DNA from 3 places in the Bradyrhizobium sp. WSM1253 genome. Region 1 is predicted to be linked to each of the others. Evidence: predicted binding sites of a transcription regulator. Region 1 holds the regulator's gene; each other region holds the start of a gene.
What was found. Region 1 encodes LexA, which represses DNA repair genes until DNA is damaged. Its sites were predicted from a motif close to TGTTCNNNNTGTGTTCNG; they were not measured.

Region 2: BRA1253DRAFT_RS04010 (DUF3072 domain-containing protein) is a predicted target of LexA. The motif match lies at 1,529-1,546, and genes of this name have one in related genera.
Region 3: uvrA (excinuclease ABC subunit UvrA) is a predicted target of LexA. The motif match lies at 1,980-1,997, and genes of this name have one in related genera.

The regions. Positions count from the first base shown of each region.
Region 1 is NZ_JH600073.1:25,826-30,124, reverse strand. Features, by position in the region: gene glp (gephyrin-like molybdotransferase Glp) at 179-1,390, shown strand; gene lexA (transcriptional repressor LexA) at 1,567-2,268, shown strand; gene BRA1253DRAFT_RS01980 (hypothetical protein) at 2,720-3,154, shown strand; partial or broken gene BRA1253DRAFT_RS01975 (ComEC/Rec2 family competence protein) at 3,293-4,299, opposite strand, start outside.
Region 2 is NZ_JH600073.1:446,700-450,998, forward strand. Features, by position in the region: gene BRA1253DRAFT_RS44295 (hypothetical protein) at 1-65, shown strand, start outside; gene BRA1253DRAFT_RS04005 (acyltransferase) at 449-1,471, shown strand; gene BRA1253DRAFT_RS04010 (DUF3072 domain-containing protein) at 1,604-1,807, shown strand; gene BRA1253DRAFT_RS04015 (hypothetical protein) at 1,835-2,104, opposite strand; gene BRA1253DRAFT_RS04020 (hypothetical protein) at 2,110-2,352, opposite strand; gene BRA1253DRAFT_RS04025 (hypothetical protein) at 2,469-2,708, opposite strand; gene BRA1253DRAFT_RS04030 (hypothetical protein) at 2,889-3,143, shown strand; gene BRA1253DRAFT_RS04035 (VOC family protein) at 3,423-3,821, shown strand; gene BRA1253DRAFT_RS04040 (VOC family protein) at 4,046-4,299, shown strand, end outside.
Region 3 is NZ_JH600073.1:135,263-139,561, forward strand. Features, by position in the region: gene uvrA (excinuclease ABC subunit UvrA) at 1-1,884, opposite strand, end outside; gene BRA1253DRAFT_RS02490 (outer membrane protein) at 2,163-2,852, opposite strand; gene BRA1253DRAFT_RS02495 (outer membrane protein) at 3,080-3,862, opposite strand.

The DNA.
Region 1 (4,299 bases):
CTCCTGCCGATTTGTCAGGTTCTTCGCATCATGCCGCGACGCGCTTGATCCTGCCTTCCGGAACAATGTGAAGCGGCGGGATGACTGTGCCCGCTCAGCCGTTTTTGCCTCTGCGCCCGCGCTCGGCTAGAAGACGTGCGGAACATTCGCCCGAACGTGCCGAGCAGGAGTTTTCGCCGTGGCCTTGATGCCGGTTTCCGACGCGCTTGCCGCGGTGCTGGCGGGTGCAGAGCCGCTGCCGGAAGAAATGATTTCCCTCGACGAGGCCCATCATCGCGTGCTCGCGCGTGACCTCGCGGCGCGGCGCACGCAGCCGCCGCAGGCGATGTCGGCGATGGACGGCTACGCGGTGCGCGCGGCCGATGCCGCGACGATCGATTCGGAGCTCACCGTGGTCGGCGAAGTCGCGGCGGGCCGACCGTTCGCCGGGACGATCGGCGCCGGCGAGGCCGTACGGATCTTCACCGGCGGCGTCGTTCCCGGTGGCGCGGACGCCGTCGTGATCCAGGAGGACACGGTCGCCGCCGGCAAGCGGATCATGATCAAGGAAGCCGCGATCGCCGGTCGGCACATCCGCCCCGCCGGCGTCGATTTCCGCGAGGGTGACGTGCTCCTGCGCAAGGGAAGCCGTGTCACCGAGCGCGACCTCGCGCTCGCTGCCGGGATGAATTATCCGCACCTTGTCGTTTTCAGGCGTCCAAAGGTCGCGATTCTCGCCACCGGCGACGAGCTGGTGATGCCAGGCACCACGCCAGGCCACGGCCAGATCATCTATTCCAACGGCTACGCCCTGCACGCGCTCGCCCGCAGCGAAGGCGCCGAGACGATCGACCTCGGTATTGCCGCCGACACGCTGGAGGCGACCACCGCCGGCATCCGCCGCGCCCGCGAGAGCGGCGCCGACATCCTGATCACGACCGGCGGCGCATCGGTCGGCGACCACGATCTGGTCCAGCAGGCACTGCGGGACGAAGGCATCGCGATGGCGTTCTGGAAGATCGCGATGCGGCCAGGCAAGCCGATGATGCACGGGCGACTCGGCGCAATGGGTGTGATCGGCCTGCCGGGCAATCCCGTGTCGTCCTACGTGTGCGCTTTCCTGTTCATGGTGCCGCTGATTCGCGCCCTGTCGGGCCGTTCAGTGATTCACCATCGCCGCGAACGCGCCGTGCTCGGCCGCGGCGTCGGCGCCAACGACCAGCGCGAGGACTATCTGCGCGCGCATCTGGAGGAGCGTGACGATGGCACACGCGTCGTTCTTCCCGTCAATCATCAGGACTCTTCGCTGCTTGCGAATCTCGCTGCAGCACAGGTACTTCTCGTGCGCGCACCATTCGCGCCGAAGGCCGAAGCCGGCACGGCTTGCGAAGTGTTGCGGCTCCCCGTCTGAGCACCCCCGCAACGCGCGTTCCGCGAAGTTTGCTCTGTTCACGGTAAATTAAGCAGTTGCGGAACATGTATCGAACATATAGTGTCCGTTCATGATTTGTTTCGAGCATGTAGCGGCTTATTGCCGAATTCTGCGTCTCGGAATCGGACGACATCAACCGGGGGACTTTGGTCGAGATGTTAACGCGCAAACAATACGAGCTTCTGCGGTTCATCAGTGAACGTCTGAAGGAAAGCGGCGTGCCGCCCTCCTTCGACGAGATGAAGGATGCGCTCGATCTGCGCTCGAAGTCGGGCATCCATCGCCTGATCACGGCGCTCGAGGAGCGTGGCTTCATCCGACGCCTGCCCAACCGCGCCCGTGCGATTGAAGTCATCAAGCTGCCGGAGCTCCAGGCAGCCGCCGGCAGCCGCCGCGGCTTCACCCCCAGCGTCATCGAGGGCAATCTCGGCAAGGTGCGTGCGGGCTCCAGCCTGCCCGCGGACGAGGGCGAACGCCCCGTGGCGGTACCGGTGATGGGCCGCATCGCGGCCGGCACGCCGATCGAGGCGTTGCAGACACGCAGCCACACCATCAGCGTACCGCCCGACATGCTCGGCTCGGGCGAACATTACGCGCTGGAAGTGCGCGGTGATTCCATGGTTGATGCCGGCATCCTTGACGGCGACATGGCGCTGATTCAGCGCAACGAGAGCGCCGATACCGGCGACATCGTGGTGGCGCTGATCGACGACGAGGAAGCGACGCTGAAGCGCTTCCGCCGTCGCGGCGCCTCGATCGCGCTCGAGCCCGCCAACGCTGCCTATGAGGTCCGCATCCTGCCGCCCAATCGGGTGAAGATTCAGGGCAAGCTGATCGGGCTTTACCGGAAGTACTGATACCGGACGTACTTGATACCTGGAGAAGTTGGCGCCTCGCGCGCTTCCGATCGGCATCGCCGGTCAGAGATTGGAGCGGATCATCGTCCGCTCCGGCTGGATAGTCTTTCTGGTTCTGCACAGACTATCGGCCCCTCCTCCGGCGCTGGCTACTCGCGACGCCCAAGAAGCAGCACCGAAACAGCACCGCTTCGCGGCTCGAGTGTGCGAGGAAACAGCGACCAGCGATCGAGGTCGTTGCACCAGCCGGCAATATTCGCGCATGCGCCTCCCGAATGCATCGCAACTCTCTTTGTTCCTATTGAATTCGGGAAAGATAATGTGATCGCGGCTTGCGGAAACCAGCCGCAGATTTGCCCACAACCGAGCAGAGCTTTCGTGCTTCAACTCTGATAGAGGCCTGCGCCTCGATAAGAGACGCGGGTTGCTATCCCAGCATGAGGAGCACCCGATGTGTGACTACAGCCTGCATGCCGTCGCGTCGCGCCCCGCCGAAGTCGGCGAGACGATCGTCACGACAAATTTCCGCGGCACCTCGACGCGCGGCTTCGCCTCCGCAGCCGATCCGTCTGTTGCCGTCTGCCTGCTGCCGGGAACGGAGCTCGCCTTCGCAGACGACGTCCGCTACGACAATCGCTGGATCTGGACGCGGACCATCAATTCCCGCGTGGGCAAGTTCGGCAAGATCGATCCGCACGTTCCCGACCGCCATCATGACGCGATCGAATTCCCCGACGGCAAATTTGTGCTGGTGACGCAGCTCGTCGAAGGCCAGCGCGCGACCGTGCTGCAACTGCCTGTGACCCAGTCGGTCATCGAGCGCGAGCACAAGGCGCAGATCATCGCCGACAGGCAGCCGACCGTCACGCACCTGCCGATCGGCTGAAACAGCCGCCCCTCCGGCTACGAGGTCGGAGGTCAGGATTGAATTGCCATCGCCGACCGTGGCCGGCGAGATGGTGTGGTTTGCGCCAGCGAATCCGAGCGGACGCACCGACCCGCTGCGTTGCTCCGCACCATCAGATCAATCGTCGGCCTGCAAGTCGGTCTCCGCCGGCGTTGCGTCCTTGATGCGGGGCGCGGTCGCCTTCGGCGCAAGGCTGCCGTCGAAATCACCCTCGCCGGCGCCGGCCGGCAACCAGGGGCGGCTCGTGCCTCTCGCCCTCACCGCCTGAACCACAAATCCGTCACCACGCTGCGTCAGCGCCAGTGCGCTCTGGCTGGCGAGCCGCTGCCGATCGACCACCATCGCCGCGCAATCGGGCGGCGCGGGACGTGTCGTCACCACCAGGGCGGCCCGATTGCAATCGTCCGCGAGAGCATCGACGCGCAATGCCAGCGCGACCAGCCTCCCGTCGGCCAGTGGCGTCACGCAGCCGGATTCGTCACAGGACACGCCATCAGCCAGCGAGGCTCCGCCGGCATCGCGCGGATCGGCGTCGGCAGCGAGCCATTCTTTGAGCAGAAAGCTGTCCTTGTTGGTCCTGATCAGGTGCAGATATCCGTCCCTGCCCCGCACGGCGACGCTCGCGCCATCCCCGGCGATCAGGATGTCAGGCTGCCGCGCCGACAGTCCCCAGAGGATCGCTGCCAGCAGCACCAGGGCGCCGGACCAGCGCAGCGGCGTCCGCAACAAGCCCAGCACGATGATTCCGAGGCTCGCCGCGATCAGCGGCCCGATCCCGAACGCCGCGATGCGGCCGACGGCGCCCGGCAATGCCGCGACCCAGCGCGAGACCGTGACCATCCAGTCGATGCCGATCCCCATCAGCCACCAGAACACACTGTCCAGCCCGAACGGCGCAGCAAGCAGCCCCAACAGTCCCGCCGGCATCAACTGCCGAGACCACCGGCATCGCGCCGAGATTGGCCAGCACGCCGAACGGCGTGACACGGTGGAAGTGGAAAGCGGCATAGGGCGTGGTCGCAAATCCCGCAATCAGCGAAGCCATGAACAGCATCGCGATCTCGCGGCCGCCCCACATCGCAATGCGCGCAGTCGCAGAATGGTCCGGCGAGGCAAACAAATTC
Region 2 (4,299 bases), 420 kb from region 1:
GCAACGAAGGCCGGATCGAAGACGGCAAGCCGCCAAAGACGACCAAGCCCGGCACCGGTCACTAGGGCGTTTCGCGCGAAGTGAATATCGGTTCGCGATAATTCTCTGGCCAGATTTTCGAGAACCGCCTCCGGCAATCGGGGGCGGTTTTTCGATTCACGCGCCGTCGCGTGCGGGACTCTCGCACATGAAGAAACATGTGGCTGGAAGCTCGACTGCGGCCATCCTTCGAGACGCCCGCCTGCGGCGGGCCCTCAGGATGAGGGATGAGTTGGCGGCAGCATTTCAACGCAGACGGATGCAGCTGAGCCTCATCCTGAGGAGACCGCGAAGCGGTCGTCTCGAAGGACCAGGCGCTCGCTCCAGCAGCCATTCTATCGCATCAGCGCAACTGTTCCTTAATGGGTTTCTCGCCTAGATTGCGTATCAATAAGCGTGGCGGGGCTTGGTGCGGATCTTCGCGGGTGTACAGGCAATGCGCGGGGTCGCTGCGCTGTCGGTGGTCTGTGGACACGCAATCAGTGCGCGACCCGATATGGTCGGGCCGGAGCTCGCCGAGGGCGCGCTGACGATTCTCGCGAGCGGCGTCGACATCTTCTTCGTGATCTCCGGCTTCATCATCGCGACCACGGCGACGGCACAACACAACCCGCTCGATTTCGCTTTCAGACGGGCCCTCCGAATTTTTCCGCTCTATTGGCTGGTGTTGCTGGCCGCGTTTGTCAGCTCTTCCTGGATCGCGCTGGCGCCGGGCGACCGCCCCGCTCTCGACCTCGGAACCATCTTCGCATGGACATATCCGAATTGGTATCTCGGGCCGGCGTGGTCGCTGGCTTTCGAACTGCACTTCTATGTCGTAGTCGCGGTCGTCTTGGCGATCAAGCCGGACCGGCTGTTCGAGATCTTGTTCGCTGGATTCGGCCTGGTCATTCTTGCTCTCGTCTTCGGCCTTGAGTTCGGGATCTACTTTCATCCGCTGGTGCTGGAATTCGGTGCCGGCGTTGTCATCGCCTATCTCCAGAGAAGCGGACGATTGCGCTTTTCGCGCCACTTCCCAGCCGTTTCCGCGGGCCTGTTCGTGGCCGGCTGGTACTGGATTTTCGTGCACGGCGCGATCGACGCGCAGTTCGCGCGCGTCCTGACCTATGGCGTAGGTGCGGGATTGCTGATCCATGCTGTGGTCGCTGTCGAGACCGAAGGACGATCCTTCTCACCGATCCTGCAATGGCTCGGCAAGATTTCGTACGCGCTGTATATCGTCCATTATCTGGTGGTGAAATGGATCGCCAGCTTTGACGGACTGTGGCGTCTGTCGATCGTCGGGACAATCATCGCCGGCATCCTGCTCTCCATCGGTCTCGCCGCCGCCTTGCATGTCGCGGTTGAGGCACCGATCCTCGATTGGGGGCGCAAGGCAAGTCGCAAGATAGGTCTCATGCGCAGACGCCGATCGCTGCCGGCCGTTCCGTGATCATCTCCCGACGCTGAATCGGGGCAAGTGCGGCCCTTGCTGCGTCATGGGTCAGCCACGAACAAATAAGGAACAAAAGGCGTCAGCCGGCATTGAACCTGAAAAGGAGAGATCGCCGTGACTGACAACAAGATGGCTGACAACACCGCGGACAACACCCAAAAGGATCCGAAGGATTGGGTCTCCGGCGACGACCCGATGACCGGTGCCCAGGAATCTTACCTCAAGACCCTCGCCGAGCAGGCCCACAAGGAGCTGCCCAAGAAGGATCTGACCAAGGCAGACGCCTCAGAGCTAATCGATACGATGCGGCAGAAGGCCGGGCTCGAGAAGTAAATATCTGGCATCACCATCATTGTCAGGTCACTTCGGCGAACCGCGAATTGCCAGCTTGACGACCGTAAGGACGACGAAGGCGGGCGCCCCGTAAACGATGGCATTCACGGCCCAAGTGATGGCGACGCCCAGGAAAACGGAACTGCGGACAGCTCCCCAGAAAAGGTAAGCTGCGGATATGCCCGGCATCTCCCATGCCATCACAACGATGGAGTAGTCGGTGAGCTGCTCCATGACGAGCAGCACCGTCGAGACGAGCGCCCCGATTGCCAGTGCGGGGATGAGAACGGATTTCATTGCCTTCAAAGGCCCAACAGCCCCATCAGTATCGGAATCATAAAGAAGGCTGCCAGGCCGAGGAGGCCTCCGACGGCAACCTTCACCCAACGCCGTTGGATTTTCGGCTCGAGCCATGTCGCCAGTTTGACCCAGAGCGCATACGCCCATCCAGCAACAATCGAGCGGATCAGTGCGAACAGAAGCTCGCCTAGAATATTAGCCATGGCCGTTAGTCGCGTCATCTCCGCGAGGAGTTCATCTGCCAATGGCTAAACAAGCCTGTCCACCCGTGAGCGAGGTGGCCAAATTCCGCGGTTTTGGATCACCGTTCTGAGGGCCCGGTTAGCGCTGTGGAGGTGCTTCGCGTGAAGGGGCTCGTCTTCTAGCGCTTGATCTTCTGCGCACTCCCGCTCTTGCACATAGCAAGACTATTCCAGCGGCGCGCAGAGGCATCGGCACCGTCACCGTTGAAACCGCCCTTCGCTTCCTCGGCTTTGCAGCAGGCTTGCGAGAAGCCAGCCTGCAGGCAGAGCGTCATGCTGCCCGCAGCCTTTGCCGTGTCCGGAGCCGCACACCACGGCGCCACGAGTGAAGCAACCAAAAGTGCCGTTCTAAAACGCATCAATATCTCCCGGGAGCTTGCAATTGAGTCCCCCTTCGCTCGACCGGCGCGACGCCCCGACCTCCAGCGATCTGAAGAGTCTCCAACGATCGACTATCTGGAAAGTTGAGCGTTCTGACAACAGCGCCTTGTAGCTTTGTTTACGGCGGCTATTGTACAGGCGCTTCATTGGGAGATTTCATGAAAACAATTATCGCTGTTTCCGCATTGCTGCTGTCAACAATCGGCGCCCACGCCGCCTCGAACAGCACCCCTCATGCGCTCGATTGCATGGCAAAGAACGGCTTCACGCGTGACATGTGGGTTGCGAAGCGAGCCGGGACCAACGCCCAGGTTCAGTCCTACATCGCCTGCCGCGACGGCATCTCGGTTGAGAAGGCCAGAGCTGTCGGTAAGAAGGACGGCAACTTCGATACCTGGACGCCCAAGCGTTGAGTCATCACGGGCCCGTCTTCCTTGGAGGCTGGGCTTAGGCCTCGAACGAACTGGCGCGCTGCCCATGTGACTCTAAAATTGCGGTGACGGTGCAGTCCAGCCCTTTCACCGGGATCATCGTGTCTCACTTGAGGCGCAGTCCAGCATTGCCATCGCAATTCATGCCCGTAGTTCGCGCGCTCGGCACGGCATCGTGACTGCTGACATCAGGGTGGCAGCAGCGGTGTGCGACGAGCCCCGCGATGCCGCTCAAATCTGCGGTCAACCAAAGGACATGCCATGAAGTTCGCCTCCACTCGCCTGATCGCCTCCGACATCAACATCATGGTCTCGTTCTATGAAATGGTCACCGGAGTTTCCGCCGAATGGCTCGCGCCGGTGTTCGCCAAGATCGTAACGCCGGGCGCCAACCTGGCAATCGGCGCTGCCGAGACGGTCGCGCTCTGGCAAGAAAACAGTGCCGAGCCCGGCGCAAACCGCACCGCCGTGATCGAGTTTCAGGTTGAAGACATCGATGCGGAGTATGAGCGCCTGAAAGACAAGGTCACCCTGGTTCATGAGCTGAAAACGATGCCATGGGGCAACAAGACGTTCCAGTTTCGTGACCCCGAAGGCACCGCAGTATCGCTCTTCATGCCGCCGATCGAGCAGGCCGGAAAGCGCCTCGCGGCGCAATAGGCCGCGGCAGCAGACCGGCCCGCATACGTTGCCGGTGGCGCGTGTGCGGCACTGGATTTGCGGTGAAAGTGCATTGAAGTCGCCGGCTGATTTGCTTCATCAGCGGGCTTCACCCTCACGCACACGTGCACCCACCCTTTGCCCCTCCCCCCAATTTCCTGCTATCTCCTTCTCCGCCGTCTCGGCCCAAAGCAAAACCCCATCCGTTCAAGGGAGCAACAACCATGCGATACCTCCACACCATGCTGCGCGTGCGCAATCTCGATGTCGCGCTGAAGTTTTACCAGGATGCGCTGGGGCTGACGGAGGTGCGGCGCATCGAGAACGACAAGGGGCGTTTCACGCTGGTGTTCCTGTGCTCGTCGGACGATCTTGAGGCGCTGAAGAAGCAGCCGCAGACTCGCGGTGCGCCGCTGGTCGAGCTCACCTGGAATTGGGACGAGGAAAAATATGGCGAAGATCGCTTCTTCGGCCATCT
Region 3 (4,299 bases), 110 kb from region 1:
TTTGCCGGTCAGCGAGTTGGGGTTGCGCATGATCTCGGCGGGCGTGCCTTCGGCGATGATGTTGCCGCCATGCATGCCGGCACCGGGGCCGATGTCGAGCACGTGGTCGGCGAGCAGGATCGCGTCCTCGTCATGCTCGACCACGATCACGGTGTTGCCGAGGTCGCGAAGTCTCTTGAGCGTGTCGAGCAGGCGCGCGTTGTCGCGCTGGTGCAAGCCGATCGAGGGTTCGTCGAGCACATAGAGCACACCTGTCAGGCCCGAGCCGATCTGCGAGGCCAGGCGGATGCGCTGGCTCTCGCCGCCGGAGAGCGTGCCGGAGGAGCGGGACAGCGTGAGATAGTTGAGGCCGACGTCGAGCAGGAAGGTGAGGCGCTCGCGGATCTCCTTGAGGATGCGGCCGGCGATCTCGTTCTGCTGGGCGTTCAGCGCCTCCGGCACGGTCTCGAACCACGCGCCGGCGCCCTTCACTGACATCTCGGAGATGTCGCCGATATGCTTGCCGCCGATCTTGACGCAGAGCGCCTCGGGCTTGAGCCGAAAGCCGTGGCACGCCTCGCAGGGCACGTCGTGGAAGTACTTCGCCAGCTCCTCGCGCGCCCACTCGCTCTCGGTCTCGCGATAGCGGCGGTTGATGTTGGTGATGACGCCCTCGAACGGCTTCTTGGTGTCATAGGAACGGACGCCGTCCTCGTAGGAGAACTTGATCTCGTCCTCGCCGGAGCCATGGAGGATCGCGTTCTGCGTCTTCTTGGGCAGATCCTTCCATTTGGTGGTCAGCGTGAACTTGTAATGCTTGCCGAGCGCAGTCAACGTCTGAATGTAATAGGGCGACGAGGACTTGGCCCAGGGCGCGATCGCGCCCTTGCCGATGGCTAGCTCCTTGTCGGGGATGACGAGGTCCTCGTCGACATGCTGCTCGACGCCGAGGCCGCCGCAGGCGGGGCAGGCGCCATAGGGATTGTTGAACGAGAACAGCCGGGGCTCGATCTCGGGGATGGTGAAGCCGGAGACAGGGCAGGCGAACTTTTCCGAGAACAGCATGCGCTCGGGTCCGCTCTTGTCGTGGATCTTGGCCGTCTTCTTTTTCTCTTCCGCGGGGGCTGCTGCAGCCGGCGCGTCCGCGAATTCGATGACGGCGAGGCCCTCGGCGAGCTTGAGCGCGGTCTCGAAGCTTTCGGCGAGGCGTTGGCCGATGTCGGGGCGCACCACGATACGATCGACGACGACGTCGATATCGTGCGGGAATTTCTTGTCGAGAACAGGCGCTTCCGCGAGCTCATGGAAGGCGCCGTCGATCTTGACGCGCTGAAAGCCCTTCTTGAGCCATTCGGCGAGCTCTTTGCGGTACTCGCCCTTGCGGCCGCGCACGACTGGCGCAAGCAGATAGAGCCGCGAGCTCTCCGGCAGCGCCAGCACGCGATCGACCATCTGCGAGACGGTCTGGCTCTCGATCGGCAGGCCGGTGGCGGGCGAATAGGGCACGCCGACGCGCGCCCACAGCAGGCGCATATAGTCGTAGATTTCGGTCACCGTGCCGACGGTGGAGCGCGGGTTCTTCGACGTCGTCTTCTGTTCGATCGAGATCGCCGGCGACAGGCCGTCGATCTGGTCGACGTCGGGCTTCTGCATCATCTCCAGGAACTGGCGGGCATAGGCCGACAGCGATTCGACGTAGCGGCGCTGGCCCTCGGCATAGATGGTGTCGAACGCGAGGGAGGATTTGCCGGAGCCTGACAGCCCCGTGAACACGACGAGCTTGTCGCGGGGAATTTCGACGTCGACGTTCTTGAGGTTGTGCTCGCGCGCGCCACGGATCGTAATCGCGCGCAGGTGTGCTCCCGCGTTCTGTTGTTGGCGCTTCGCCTTGATCACTTCATCCATCCTGGTGGTCCTCAGGGAATCCAAAAGCGCGCGATCGCGCCAACTTGAAAGGCGCGCATCGCCCGGAACCGGGATCGGCGCCGATGGGTAAGTAAGCGAACGTAGGAAGAACAGGGACGGATTTCCAGTGGCGTTTGCGAATCGTCAACGGATTGTTGGCGCGCTGGCGGCATCTGGCAGGAGCACGGCTTGCGGAACTGCGCGTGACCGGTCCCGTTCAAACAAAAAGGCCGGCGCGAGGCCGGCCTTTCGTAACACGATGGCGTCGATAGCGAAGATCAGTACTTCGCGACGATCGGGCCCCCGAAGTGATAGTTCACGCCGACCTGCACGGTGTGAAACTCGAGCGTGCCGGTGGGCAGGGCGCCCGAGAAGTAGGTCTCGCCGCCGAGGCTGCGAAAGAGGTACTCGCCCTTGACCGACCACTGCGGAGCGAAGAACGCTTCGACGCCCGCACCGACGGTCCAGCCGGAGTGCCACTTGCTGTCGGAAGCGGTCACGCCGAGCGCGCTGATGCTGAGCTTGTTGTCGATCCAGGCGTAACCACCGGTGCCGTAGAACAGGACGTTGTTGACGGCGTAGCCGATGCGGCCGCGCACGGTGCCCATCGCATCGGTCTTCGAGCTGAGGGTGGTGCTGACGAGGCCGAAGCCGGGGACGGCAACGGGGCCGGTGACCGACGCGCTGACGTCAGCCCAGGAACCATCGGCCTCGATGCCGAACACGACATTGCCGGTCTGCCAGTTGTAGCCGGCAGTACCGCCGACGAAGCCGCCCTTCATCTTCGGGTCGGTCGAGGAATTTTCCCAGGCGCCGCCACCGACGATACCGAGGTAGAAGCCGGTCCAGTTGTAGACCGAAGCCATGGCCACCGGAGCCTTGGTGTAGGGGCGCGCCGCCAGATCAGCGGCCGAAGCCGGGGCAGCGAGTGCGAACAAACAGGCCGAAGCCAACCAAATCTTTTTCATCTTCAGTAATCCCAGTCCCAGTTTCTGTTGTCCCTCCCTGTTCCGGAAGAGCATCGGACGCCGTGGTCCAACTGATATCGTCCATACACCGGTGAAGCCGCAAGTTGTGTCACTGAAAAGCAACAGCGATCGGAAAACGGAACGGCTATTGACCTATTGATATCGCAGAACCGCACAGCAAAAGGCCGGCACGAGGCCGGCCTCCGAAGTGCTCTATTCCAGCGCGATCAGTACTTTGCGATGACCGGACCGCCCCAGCGATAGTTCAAGCGGACGAGGCCCATGTCGACGTCCTGGCGAATCCGGTCGCTGCCGAAAACCGCACCCGCGGGCGTTGTGAAGCCGATCGTGCGATCGCCAAGGAAGATGTGGTCGTATTCAAAGCCCAGCGACCAGTTGGGAGCGAAGCCGAACTCCAGACCGGCCCCGACCGTGCCACCCCAGCGAGTCTCCCGCGCCGAGGCCAGCAGCGCGCCCGCGCCGGGCGTGCCCGCCGCAGCGTAGATGTCGTATTTGTCGCCGACGACGGCGGCGCCGCCCTTCACGTAAAGCAGCACGTTGTTCCAGGCGTAACCGATCTGACCGGTGATGAGCCCGAAAGAGTCGATGCGGGAACGGTTGCGATCACCCGTGACCAGGGCGGTGCCGGGGAAAAGTGTGCTCACGTTGTCGCCCCGGAAGTCGGCCCAGTTGCCTTGGCCTTCGAGGCCGAACACCCAATTGGTGGACTGCCAGCGATAGCCGATCTGGCCACCGACCGTGCCGCCGACCGCGTTATGGCAGCCTTCCCCGACCAAAACGCCGGTCGCGGGCGTGACGAAGTCCCAGCACGTGTGGCTCGAGCCACCGCCGCCGTTGATGCCGATGTAGAAGCCGCTCCAATCGTAGATGGTGGCAATCGCCGGCGCCGGAGCCTTGGTGTAGGGACGCGCGGCAAGATCCGCCGCGCTCGCGGGAGCCGACAGGCCCATCGCCACTGCACTGATTGCACCAATAAGAAGCTTATTCATTGCCAGTCTCCCCAGGTTCGTCCGCTTCTTTCTTCCCCGAAGCGGTTGATCAGGCACGAGGGCCCATATGATTTAAGTCCGAGGAAACCGTAGCTCTGCGGAGCGGCAAAGTCCGTCTCCGAAATGCAACAAGAACGGGGCCGTGCGAGGACCCACAACTTGCTGAATGTTAAGTTCTTTCCTTCGCTTTTGGGAACCTACAAAGGTTCCAATCGACGCGTGCCTTCCCGCAGTACATTGGCCGATCGACGCCACATATTCGATGCGGAAGTTCGCCAAGAACAAATCTGGAACATGCCGGAGGTCGATGCTATATGTGGGGATAACCGGAGGGGCGACGGACTGATCGTCGTCCGCAAGCGTTCGGCGAGCGTATAGGGTCGCCTCAACAGGCACGGTGGAGCGCGGGGAGCGGACCGGCCTTCTTGAATTCAGTG